DNA from 3 places in the Martelella mangrovi genome. Region 3 is predicted to be linked to each of the others. Evidence: predicted binding sites of a transcription regulator. Region 3 holds the regulator's gene; each other region holds the start of a gene.
What was found. The regulator LexA, encoded in region 3, represses DNA repair genes until DNA is damaged. The targets are predictions, from matches to a motif close to TGTTCNNNNTGTGTTCNG.

Region 1 (4,148 bases), on a different contig from region 3:
GCGGGTCGTGTCGGTGACCTTGCCTTCGCTGACAGGCACGTTCAGGTCGACTCGGACCAGAACGCGCTTGCCGGTCAGGTCGGAAAGGTCGTCGAGTGTTTTGAAGGCAGGCATGGATGTCTTCCTCTTTCGGTTGGAAGTGCCGGGAGGCCGGCGCTTCTGGATTGGCTTGCCGGCAGCGGGCTTTTCGAGGCTCCGGCGTGCCGGTCTTGTTATCGGGTGCGGAGCGCACCGCCAAAAACATCTTGGGCGCAACGATTTCTATTCAAAAACAGGGCAAGCGGCAATGACAGAGGTCAGAAAAGCACGTCGGCGTGAATGGTCTTTACGAGGATTGCCGCTCTAGCGCCTGAACTTGAGAAAAAGCCGGGCAAAGCGTGCCCGAATTGCACGGAAAACAAGCGGTGTATTGTCGTCTTCCGGTTCGCGCCAGACACCGATGGACATGACATTATGCGCCTCATCGGCCTCGCGCACGATCAGCGAGAGCGGCCCCAGATGCAACCTGTCGGCGATATGTGGCTTGCCGCCCAGACGTTCCTTGATGAAATCGGCAATCCGCGTTTCCTCCGATCCGGCAGGAATGGCGACGGTCGGTTCGATGGCGCGCAATTCGCCAAGCGGCCGGTCCGGCATCAGGACTTCCGTGCCCAGCAGCGATTCCTCACCGCTGCCGTCGATCGTATCGGGATCTGCGAAAAGCCGGTCCAGCAGATAGGACATGCCCGGCACCACGAAGAGGTAGAGATAGTCTCCTGCCTTCAGATCGCCGGCATAGAAATAGCGCATCGATAATCCGTCGCGAACCACGAGCGAGGGGATGGCCCAGCGCGGAATGAGTGCGCCTTCGAGGACCGGAGCACCTTCGGCAAGGCGATAAACCAGAAGCTCGTGCTTGGCGTTGCCGGGCAGGTCGACCTCCACCGTTTCCAGCGCGCCGCTTGCCCTGGGCCGCACCAGATCCAGAAACCGGGCGACCGGCGCCAGCATCCAGCCCTGCAGGATAAGCGACACCAGCACCATGACGAAGACGATGTTGAAGAACAGTCCGGCATTTTCCAGCCCGTAGATTGCCGGCAGAATGGCCAGCAGGATCGAGGCGGCACCACGCAGGCCGATCCAGGCGATGAAATTCGTTTCGCGCGGACGGTAATCGAAAAGGAACAGGCAAAGCCAGACGGCGACAGGCCGGGCAACGAACACCAGAAACAGCGCCAGCGCCAATGCCGGCAGAAAGATTTCGGGAAATCTGTGCGGTGTGGCCAGAAGGCCGAGCAGCAGGAACATGATGATCTGGGCAAGCCAGGTCATGCCTTCCTGAAACCGCCTGATGGCCCCTGAAAAGCGTACTCGTCTGTTGCCCGCGATCAGGCCGGCGATGTAGACGGCCATGAACCCGCTTCCGCCCGCAGCCCCCGTCGCCGAAAACACCAGAAGGGCAACCGTGAGCACGAGGATCGGCGCAAGCCCCCGGTTCAGCCCGAAGGAGTTTGCGATCAGGATCGTCAACATGCCGCCACCAATACCGAACAGCAGCCCGAACCCGATTTCGCGCAGGAAATGGAGGACCATGTCCAGCGTTTCCTCCGCCCCCGACCCCTGAACGGAGAGCATGGAGACCAGCGTCATGGTGAGGAAGATCGCCATCGGATCATTGATGCCGGATTCGACTTCAAGCGTCGAACTGACCTTGTCGACGACGTGAATGCCGCCGATCCGCATCAGGAAGAACACGGCGGCCGCATCCGTGGAGGCGACGATTGCGCCGAGCAGAAAACCTTCAAGCAGGGAGAAGTCGAGAATGACCGCTGCGGCCACGGCGACAAGCGCTGCGGTGATGAGAACACCCGCGGTGGCAAGAAGCACAGCCGGCGCCGCGATGCGTCTGAATGTCTTGAACGCAGTGCCGAAACCGCTGTCGAACAGGATGACCGCAAGCGCCAGAGAGCCGACATAAAAGGTCAGTGCATCATTGCTGAATTCGATGCCGAAGCCATCGGTGCCGGCCAGCAGGCCGACGCCAAGAAACAGCAACAGCAAGGGGGCCCCGAAACGAAACGCCAGAGCGCTCGAAAGCGCGGCGAGCAGGACGAGTGCGGAGAAAATCATCACCGCGAGGTAAAAAGTCGTCAATCGTCTTCCCTTCCATCCGGCGGTATTGGTCCCACCGGCCCCGCACCCGTCCAAATCTTTTGATTTTCTGGGCTAGGTAGTGCGTGGGCGCAGCCATTTAAAGTCTCCACTATTGGAAGGCTGTGTGTCTGTACATGCATGGCTGCATGAGAATGTTTTTGTTTTGTTCACTTTTCTCTGGAAGCCTGACGACAAGGCAGATAGGGTAATTGCATGGAAAAGACGATTCGTATTCTCGGTATTGATCCGGGCCTCAGACGCACCGGCTGGGGCGTGATCGAGACGCTCGGCAATTCTCTGAAGTTCATCGCCTCAGGCACGGTTACCACGGATGGCCAGATGGATCTTGCCTCGCGTCTCAGGCAGCTGCATGACGGGCTTACGGAGGTCGTGCATGGCTACACGCCGGATGAATCGGCCGTCGAGCAGACCTTCGTGAACAAGGATGCGGTGGCCACGCTGAAGCTTGGTCAGGCGCGCGGCATCGCGCTTCTGGTGCCCTCGCTTGCCGGTCTTCATGTTGCCGAATATGCGCCGAATGCGGTGAAAAAGGCGGTCATCGGTGTCGGCCACGGCGACAAGGAACAGATCCACATGATGCTGAAGGTGCTGATGCCGAAGGTTCAGTTCAAGGGCAGCGACGCGGCCGACGCGCTGGCGATCGCCATCTGCCATGCGCATAATCGTGGCGCAAACCGGATGATGAAGGCGGCTCTGGCCGGATAAGGAACACTCTGCATGATCGGCAAGTTGAAGGGCGTGATTGACGAGATCGGCGACGACCATGTGCTCGTCGATGTCCATGGCGTCTGCTATGTGGCGTTCTGTTCGACGCGCACGCTTTCGCGCATTGGCTCGCCCGGCGAGGCGGTGACACTGGTGATCGAAACCTTCGTGCGCGAGGACCAACTGAAGCTTTACGGTTTCATCAGTGCGGAGGAACGCGGCTGGTTCAACCTGCTGCAAAGCGTGCAGGGGGTCGGGGCCCGTGTGGCGCTTGCTATCCTGTCAACGCTGTCGGCAGGCGAGATTGCCAACGCGGTGGCGCTTGGCGACAAGGCGGCGGTTTCGCGCGCGCCGGGCGTCGGGCCGAAGGTCGCCACCCGGATCGTCACGGAGCTGAAGAACAAGGTTCCTGCCGGGCTTTCGATGGGCGACAGCGAAGGCGTCGCCTTCCGTCAGGAGGTCGGCGAGGGGGCGGCGCCTGCCGCAGTCAGCGACGCGATTTCGGCATTGTCCAATCTCGGCTATTCACGCGATCAGGCCGCCGGCGCGGTCTCTGCCGCGCTGAAAAACGCGGGCGAGGGCGCCGACAGCGCCGTCCTTATCCGTCTGGGCCTGAAAGAATTGGCGACTTGATACCTGTTCTCTATGCTGGTGCGGGACAAGCTGGAAAATTTGGCAGTATGACGAATTATGAATGATGACAATCGCCTGATATCGCCCGAGTCCCGTGCCGAGGACATCGATGCTGCCATGCGGCCGCAGACGCTGGATGATTTTACCGGCCAGGCGGAGGCGCGGGCCAATCTGAAAATCTTCATCGAGGCAGCCAAACGGCGCGGTGAGGCGCTGGACCATGTTCTGTTCGTCGGCCCGCCAGGGCTGGGCAAGACCACGCTGGCGCAGATCATGGCCAAGGAACTCGGCGTCAATTTCCGCGCCACATCCGGCCCGGTGATCGCCAAGGCCGGTGATCTGGCCGCACTCTTGACCAATCTGGAAGAGCGCGATGTTCTGTTTATCGACGAAATCCACCGGCTGAACCCGGCCGTGGAGGAAATCCTCTATCCGGCGATGGAGGATTTTCAGCTCGACCTGATCATCGGCGAGGGGCCGGCGGCGCGATCGGTCAAGATCGATCTGTCTAAGTTCACGCTCGTGGCTGCCACCACCCGGCTCGGCCTGTTGACGACCCCGCTGAGGGACCGGTTCGGCATTCCCGTGCGGCTGAATTTTTACACGGTGGAGGAGCTGGAATCGATCATTCGCCGCGGCGCGCGGCTGATGGGCCT
Region 2 (4,148 bases), on a different contig from region 3:
AATGCGCAAGGCGCTGTCTGCGGCAAACCAGGCAGACCAGCCGGTGACCGGTGTGATGAACTGCCAGTAGCCGTCCTGAAAGATCGCAATCGCACCGGCATGTCCCGCCCATTCGCCGGTCGGCGCCTCCGTGACCAGATGGCAGGTTCCGTCATCGGGGCTTGCAGGCGGTGCAGTGCCGGCGCTGAGAACCGTGAGATGGACGATTGCATCGAGCCGCTGAAGCGCCTCGTTGTGTGTGACGTGTTTCTGGGCCTGTGCGGGCAGTATGAAGGGAAGGCCGATCCTGGCCGTCTGATCCGACATGTTACACTCCTGTTGCGGGCCTGTGGCCTGATGGCTCAAGCCTAGCGCCGTCGGAGTGCGCGGGGAAAAAGGTGGGCGATGCGCCCTATGCCGCGGTATTAACGCGTTCGGCCGCAGAGACCCGGTAGGCAATGGCCTCGCCGATATGCACCCGGCCGACTGTTGCCTTGCCGTCGAGATCGGCGATGGTGCGGGCAACCTTCAGCACGCGGTGATAACCACGGGCGGAAAATCGCATCTTCTCGGCTGCTTCCCGCAAAAGTGCCAGCCCGGGCGCATCGGGTTCAGCAAGCTTCTCGATCACATTGGCCGAACAGCGGGCATTGACGGTGGCCGGATCGCTTCCGAGCGCCGCAAAGCGTTCGCGCTGGGCCTGACGGGCCCGGGCCACGCGGTTTGCCACGGCGGCGCTTGTCTCGCCGGTGGCGCTGGCGCCGATGAGATCCATGGCGCTGACGGCCGGGACGTCGATCCGGATATCGATCCGGTCCATCATCGGCCCGGAGATGCGCGCCTGATAATCGGCGGCGCAACGCGGTCCCCGCGCGCAGCTATGGCCGGGCTCACCCGCCATGCCGCAGCGGCAGGGATTCATGGCAGCGACGAGCTGGAAGGCGGCCGGGTAGGAAACCCGGTGGTTGGCGCGCGCAATCACACACTCACCACTCTCCAGCGGCTGGCGCAGCGCATCGAGCACCTGCGGCGAAAATTCCGGCAGTTCGTCGAGAAACAGGACGCCGTGATGGGCAAGTGATGCTTCCCCCGGTCGCGCCTTTATACCACCGCCGACGAGTGACGCCATGCTGGCGGAGTGATGCGGCGCGCGGAAAGGCCGGCGGTCGGACAGGCGTCCGCCGGAAAGCTTGCCCGCAATCGAATGCACCATCGACATGTCCAGAAGTTCCTGCGGTAACAGCGGCGGCAGGATCGAAGGAAGACGCGCGGCCAGCATTGATTTGCCCGATCCCGGCGGGCCGACCATCAGCAGGTTGTGGCCACCGGCGGCCGCCACTTCGAGTGCGCGCTTGGCGCTTTCCTGTCCCTTGATTTCGGCAAGGTCCGGCAGGTTTCGGGCGCTGGCGCGGACGGCTGGGGCCGGGCGCGAAAGAACCTGTGTGCCCTTGAAATGATTGGCGATCGCAATCAGGCTTTTCGGTGCCAGAACATCGATATCGCTTCCGGCCCATGCGGCTTCCGGGCCACAATCGGCCGGGCATATCAGCCCCTTGTCCTGTGCGTTTGCGGTTATGGCGGCCGGTAGCGCACCGGCGACGGCGGCAATCGTGCCGTCGAGATTGAGTTCGCCGATGACGACGTAACCGGTCAGCGCATCCGCCGGCACGGCGCCAAGGGTTGCCATCAGCCCCAGCGCAATGGCGAGATCGAAATGCGAACCCTCCTTCGGCAGGTCAGCAGGCGCGAGGTTGACGGTCACCCGTTTGGGCGGCAGGGCAAGGCCGGTGGCATGAAGGGCGGCCTGCACCCGCTCACGGCTTTCGGCGACCGCCTTGTCGGGCAGGCCGACGATCTGCATGCCGATCTTGCCCGGCGCCACCATCACCTGAACATCGACCGGAACCCCCTCGATCCCCTGAAATGCAACCGTCTGTATTCTCGACACCATGACAAGCCCCGCTCCGATCGGTGTTCGCTGAAAACGACATTCCGTCAAACCTTTTGGTTGTAAAGATTCCACAATGCGCGCATTAATGCAAGAACAAAAGAGGAACTTATCGGAGCGCAGGATATGTCAATGTCATTGGGGATGGACATTTGCCGTGTTCGCACCGTAAACGATTCGAAACACAGACTTGCCGGCAAGATAAGGCGGAGATTGAAATGGGACTGACAACCGAAGAACAGATCCTGATCGAACAGCGGATAACCAATGGCGCGAAATCGGCGGCTGCGGCCTATCTGCTCTGGTTTTTCGTCGGCTGGGCCGGCGCTCACCGGTTTTATCTCGGTCGGCCCGGCACGGCCGTCACCATGCTGCTGCTGAATGTCGTCGGCTGGCTGACACTGGTTTTCTTTATCGGTTTTCTGTTTCTGGCCATTTTCGGCATCTGGTGGCTGGTCGACCTGTTCCTGATCTCCGGCATGATCGAAGCCCAGAAGAACGAACTGCGCACCTCACTCACGCAGCAGGCGCTGGTCGGGCAGACGAAATAGCGTCTCACTCAGCTGCGCTTTTTCTCGATCGCGTCCCACATCAGCGCTGAAATATCCGCGCCGCCGAATTTCTGCACTTCGCGGATGCCGGTGGGCGAGGTGACGTTGATCTCGGTCATGTAGTCGCCGATGACGTCGATGCCGACCAGGATGAAGCCGCGTTCCTTCAGCGCCGGGCCGATGCGGTCGCAGATTTCCTTCTCGCGCGCCGTCAGCTCGGAGGGTTCCGCGCGGCCGCCGACATGCATGTTGGAGCGGCTGTCGGTTTCGGCCGGCACGCGGTTGATCGCGCCAGCGAATTCGCCATCAACGAGGATGATGCGCTTGTCGCCCTTGCGCACGGCCGGCAGGTAGGCCTGGGCGATATAGGGCTCGCGGAACATCTGCGCGAACATTTCCAGAAGCGAGGTGAAATTGCGGTCGTCGCGGGTGGAGTGGAACACGCCGGCGCCGCCGTTTCCGTAAAGCGGCTTCAGGATGATGTCGCCCATTTCCTCGCGGAACCGCGCAATCTCGCCTTCGTCCTTGGTAATCAGCGTCGGCGGCATCAGGTCGGCGAATTCGGTGACGAAAATCTTTTCCGGCGAATTGCGCACCCAGGCCGGATCGTTGACCACCAGCGTCTTCGGGTGGATGCGCTCCAAAAGATGGGTGGAGGTGATATAGGCCATGTCGAAGGGCGGGTCCTGGCGCAGCAGCACCACATCCATGGTCGAAAGGTCGACGCGTTCGGCCGCACCGAGCGTATAATGGTCGCCCTCGACATCGCGCAGCGTCATCGGCTCGACGGCGGCGAAGACCTTGCCGTCGCGCAGGCTCAGCCGGTCGGGCGTGTAGTGAAACAGGTTATAACCCCGGTTCTGGGCTTCCAGACACATGGCGAAGGTCGAATCGCCTGCAATCTTGACGGTGGAGATATGGTCCATCTGGACAGCGACGTTTTTGATTGCGGCCATGAAACTGGAGCCCCCGATATGGTTTGAAGCGCCACGATATGTAGTCATCGCGGTGCTGCTTGGCAATCGTTCCCGATCAGGAGCGGACGCCGGCGACAGTGCAGATCAGCAGGTCGTGGTCCGACAGGGGCTTGCCGTCGGCATCAAGGGCGTCGATGACGCGGCTTTCGGAAATGTCCAGCCCACGGGACAGAAACCAGTCGAGCTTCATCTGCTTCGGGCGCTCCTCCGAGATCAGGCTCGGCCGTGTTGTCATCCGGTCCGCTGGTCCGCCGTGGCGCTCATAGCCCTTGTCTGCGGCAAGCGAAAACAGTGTCTCGACGTCCGGGTCGCCACCGCTGCGGTTGACGGTGTTGAGATCGCCACCGATCAGCACCGGAAGGCCGGAAAAATGCCAGTCGACAAGCGCGAAGATATCGGCCATCTGCCGTTCGCGAAGCGCAATGTCGCCATGGCTTTCCAGATGGGTCGACAGCGCGACGAGGGGCCCTTGCGCCGTTTCGATCTGCGCACCGATGGCCATGCGCGCGCCGATGCGCGGCTGGTCCTTGTCGCGGCTGAACCAGATCGGATCGCCGGAAAGCGGCAGCATGAACGGGCTGACCAGCGGTGTGCGGGCAAGCAGCGCATTGCCGTGAAAGCCCCTGGCGTTGAAATCGTCAGTGCAGAAGGGCCGCTCTGCGGCATTGCCGAGACCGAGTTCGATGAACTCGA
Region 3 (4,148 bases):
GCGGCAATCAGTCCGAAGAACGGAAAGAGAAGCCCTAGAATGTCTGACATGGCGCAAAACCCGGGCTTCGCAGGCCCTAGCCGATCTGCGATAGAACGGGAAAGGTCTGCTGGAACCAGATCGCCATATCGGCAATAAAGCCGAAAAGAAAGGCAAGGCCGGTGAGAATCAGCAGCACGCCCATGATTTTTTCAATCGTGCCCAGATGTTTGCGGAACCGCGACAGGAAGCGCATGAAGGCGCCGGAAAAAAGCGCGGCAATCCAGAACGGCACGGCAAGGCCAAGCGAATAGATCGCCAGCAGCACCGCGCCGTTGGAAACCGTATCGCGCGTGGCCGCGACAGCGAGAATGGCCCCCAGAACCGGTCCGATGCAGGGCGTCCAGCCGAAAGCAAAGGCCAGCCCCATGACATAGGCGCCGGACATGCTCGCCGGCTTGCCGCCGCCATGAAACCGCGCCTCACGCGACAGGAAGGGGATTTTCAGCACACCAAGGAAGTTCAGCCCCATGATGATGATGATCACACCGCCGACCTTGGCCAGAATATCGATATATTGACGCAACAACTGACCGATGGACGAGGCCCCTGCCCCGAGCGCCACGAAAATCGTCGCAAAGCCGAGCGTAAAGAACAGCGCCGGCAACAATACACGCGCCGGGCGGACGGAGGTGTCTCCCCTGAACTGATCGATCGAAATGCCCGCCATGTAGCAAAGATAAGGCGGCACCAGCGGCAAAACGCAGGGTGAGAGAAACGAAAGCGCACCGGCAAGAAGCGCCGTCAACAGGGAAATATCACCGATCGACACCTGAAATCCTCTTGTCACTCGGCCGTTGGCGAAAGCGCGTCCGGCACCAGCAGATAACCGCCTGAAAGGCGGACCGTAAACTGCCGGTTCCTTAAACCACAGCGGCGTTGAATTCCAATCACCTTTCCGCGCATCGCCCCCGACATCAAATTGTCGCCTTGGAGCCGAATTTCCGGGTTGACCTTCTGCAAGACCCTTTCTATGTTCCGCCCACTTTCCGCTGGCCCTTCAACAGGCGCCGGGCTCGGGAGCGCGTAGCTCAGCTGGTAGAGCAACTGACTTTTAATCAGTAGGTCCAGGGTTCGAACCCCTGCGCGCTCACCATTGTTTGCCGAGAATTTTCTCCTTTCGAAATTGAAACAACACTTTCTAACTCACCCCTTTCCGCCCGCCTTCATGCCTCCATTGACCGCAATCGAGGCCGCTCTGCTATTTCCAGCTTGCGGAACACAGATAGAACAGATATAAACGTTCTGTATTTGTTTCGAAGGCAAGGGGCTGCAAATGCTGACTCGTAAACAACAGGAACTGCTGTATTTCATCCATGAACGGATGAAGGAGACAGGCATTCCCCCGTCTTTCGATGAAATGAAGGAAGCCCTGGATCTGGCGTCCAAATCGGGCATTCACCGATTGATCACGGCGCTGGAGGAACGCGGCTTCATTCGCCGGCTTCCCAACAGGGCGCGCGCGCTTGAAATTCTGCGCATGCCGGAAAGCCTTGGCTCTCAGCCGCCGCGCCGCGGTTTCTCACCGAGCGTGATTGAAGGCAGCCTCGGCAAGACGCCTGCCGAAAGCAAAACACCGGCTGCCGGAAATGACAGCGGCTCGACCGATATCCCCGTCATGGGGCGGATTGCAGCCGGTGTTCCGATCTCGGCCATACAGGAAAACACCCACGCAATTGCGGTTCCGGCCGAGATGCTGGGAACCGGCGAACATTATGCGCTGGAAGTTAAGGGCGATTCGATGATCGAAGCCGGGATATTCGACGGTGACACGGTGGTCATCCGCAATATCAACACGGCCGCCCCGGGCGATATTGTCGTGGCGCTGGTGAATGACGAGGAAGCGACACTGAAGCGCTTCCGCCGCAAGGGCGCGTCGATTGCGCTGGAAGCCGCCAATCCGGCCTATGAAACCCGGATATTTGCTGCCGATCAGGTCAAGGTTCAGGGCAAGCTTGTCGGCCTGATCCGCCGCTACCACTGAAGAAATCGAGGGTTTTCGGCAGGCTGACAGGATCGGCATACGAATCGGAACGCCAGTTATAGAGGCGGTGTTGGTTCCATTGACGTTTTACTGCCGTAATGGCGGGCGTGACGGAAACGTGGGTTCTCACACAGGAGCCGGTCGGGTTAGGCTCTGAGGACGTGGTGTTACCATTTCTTGATTTTGAACCATCGGTATCTTGGACAGTAAACTGCAAGGTGCCGGTTTGGCGGCGCAGTGCTGGTGTGATGAGAAAACCAGGCGAACGGCACGCCTGAAAACCGGGCCGGTAAACGCTGACAATGATGTCTGCGTGATCGCAGGCAGGGCCTACGAGCGCGGGCCGGAATATTTGTGCGACGGTCAGGCCGCTGCCGGGAAGCGATGCCACACACCATTCGCTCTTTTCACAGATGAACATACCGGATTGCGTCCGCGCGGCCTTTATATCCTCGGCAAGGGCGGTGCTTGCATTGGTGATTTGTCCAGCATCCAGGCGGTCGAACCGGTCCGCGTCTTTCAGTATCGCAGCGTTGCTTTCGGTTTCGCTCGGCGGCCGTGTGGCGCTGATGGCAAGTGCGCTCTGCCACTGATCGAAGATGAAGGAAGGCGGACGGCGCTTGCTGAGCGCGGCTGTATCACCGGTGACGATCGCAACCAATGCACCGTCTTCGGAGACAAGCAGAAGCGGCGACCGGTCGCCTTGAGAAAAGGCGGGCAAGGCAAAGGCAATTGCCATCGGCACCAGTCCGACAAGCCTGAGACGGGTGCGCAGCAGAACCAGCAGCATGAACCCGACAAGGAAAAGCAGCAGAAATCCGCGGGGCATCGCACTGGTATCGAGCGCGCCACCAAGACCATCGACCCATTCCGCAATGGCAATCACCCGGTCGAGCCCCCAGCCCATGGCCAGAAGAAAGGGGCCGTGCAGGTTAAGCGGCATTGCCAGCATGGCCAGCAGGCCGGAGGGCATGACCAGAAAGGTGACAATCGGCATGGCGAGCAGATTGCCGAGCAGACCGTAGCCGGCAATCCGCTGAAAATGCGCCATGGCAATCGGCGCTGTCGAAAGCCCACCGATCAGTGCGGTCAACACAATACCGAAAGCACCCAGCATGACGATGCGGATCACTGTGCCGGCCGGCATCGACGCCGGGCGAGCATATTCGCGACGCTGCCAGAAGCTGTAGCCCGCAATCAGCGCCAGTGTTGCGGCAAACGACATCTGCATGCCGGGGCCGACAGCTTCCGACGGCGAAACCGCGAGGATGACAAACCCCGCAAGAGCGACATTGCGCATACTGATGGCCGGACGGTCGGCAACGGCGGCAAGCAGCATGATCGCCAACATGATGAAAGCGCGCTGCGCCGAGACCTGCATGCCCGAAATCGCAAGATAGAACCCGGCAGCCCCGATCGCGGCCATAGCGGCAAGCTTCTTGGTGGCGATCGCCTCTGCCGCCTTTGGCGAAAAAGACAGAAAAAGACGCAGGCTTGAAAAGAAGATACCGGCGGCGAGCGCCATGTGCAGCCCCGAAATGGCGATGACATGGGCAAGGCCGGCATTGCGCAGCGCGTCCAGCGTGTCATCATTCATGGCGCGACGCTGCCCGGTGATGATCGCATTGGCGAAAGCCCCCGATTCGTCTGGCAGGACAGCGCGAATGCGCCCGGCAATCGTATCGCGCAGGCTTTCGACCCTGTGGCGCATGAACAGGCCAATGGACTGAGGGCGGCTTGTCTCCCGCGTATGAAGATCACCCGGAACCGCGTCTGGCGCGCCATAGAAGAACCCCACTGCGCCGATCCCGTCGAAATAGGAAAGAAAACCGAAATCGACGAGGCCCGGCAGAGCCGGTCCGGAAGGCGGTGAAAGCCGGGCAAGGCCGGTGAATGCACCGCCGATGTCGACCGGCGGCGATTTGCCGCGGGCAACAAGGGTGACACGCTCAGGTGGACGGTGGATCACCGGATCGTCGGTGGCGATGACGCGCACCACATAACGCCAGCCGTTTTCGGTCGGCTCGCGGGCATCGACCACGCCGGTAACATGGGTCGTCACCGGTGAGTCGAGCATCACCGTAGCAAGCCGGCCCGTCTCAAGCTGCGCCAGAAACGCGCCGCT

Region 1: ruvC (crossover junction endodeoxyribonuclease RuvC) is a predicted target of LexA. The motif match lies at 2,287-2,304, and genes of this name have one in related genera.
Region 2: ABID12_RS07295 (YifB family Mg chelatase-like AAA ATPase) is a predicted target of LexA. The motif match lies at 2,020-2,037, and genes of this name have one in related genera.

What each region holds. Positions count from the first base shown of each region.
Region 1 covers NZ_JBEPLY010000014.1:4,159-8,306, forward strand. The annotation lists gene ABID12_RS17105 (phosphoglycerate kinase) at 1-114, opposite strand, end outside; gene ABID12_RS17110 (potassium/proton antiporter) at 343-2,133, opposite strand; gene ruvC (crossover junction endodeoxyribonuclease RuvC) at 2,347-2,859, shown strand; gene ruvA (Holliday junction branch migration protein RuvA) at 2,872-3,492, shown strand; gene ruvB (Holliday junction branch migration DNA helicase RuvB) at 3,550-4,148, shown strand, end outside.
Region 2 covers NZ_JBEPLY010000004.1:87,003-91,150, reverse strand. The annotation lists gene ABID12_RS07300 (DUF2793 domain-containing protein) at 1-306, opposite strand, end outside; gene ABID12_RS07295 (YifB family Mg chelatase-like AAA ATPase) at 392-1,930, opposite strand; gene ABID12_RS07290 (TM2 domain-containing protein) at 2,146-2,478, shown strand; gene gshB (glutathione synthase) at 2,487-3,434, opposite strand; gene ABID12_RS07280 (endonuclease/exonuclease/phosphatase family protein) at 3,511-4,148, opposite strand, start outside.
Region 3 covers NZ_JBEPLY010000005.1:113,774-117,921, reverse strand. The annotation lists gene ABID12_RS09495 (AEC family transporter) at 1-50, opposite strand, end outside; gene ABID12_RS09490 (cytochrome c biogenesis CcdA family protein) at 77-811, opposite strand; gene ABID12_RS09485 (hypothetical protein) at 826-1,002, opposite strand; tRNA gene ABID12_RS09480 (tRNA-Lys) at 1,060-1,135, shown strand; gene lexA (transcriptional repressor LexA) at 1,316-2,023, shown strand; gene ABID12_RS09470 (ComEC/Rec2 family competence protein) at 1,977-4,148, opposite strand, start outside.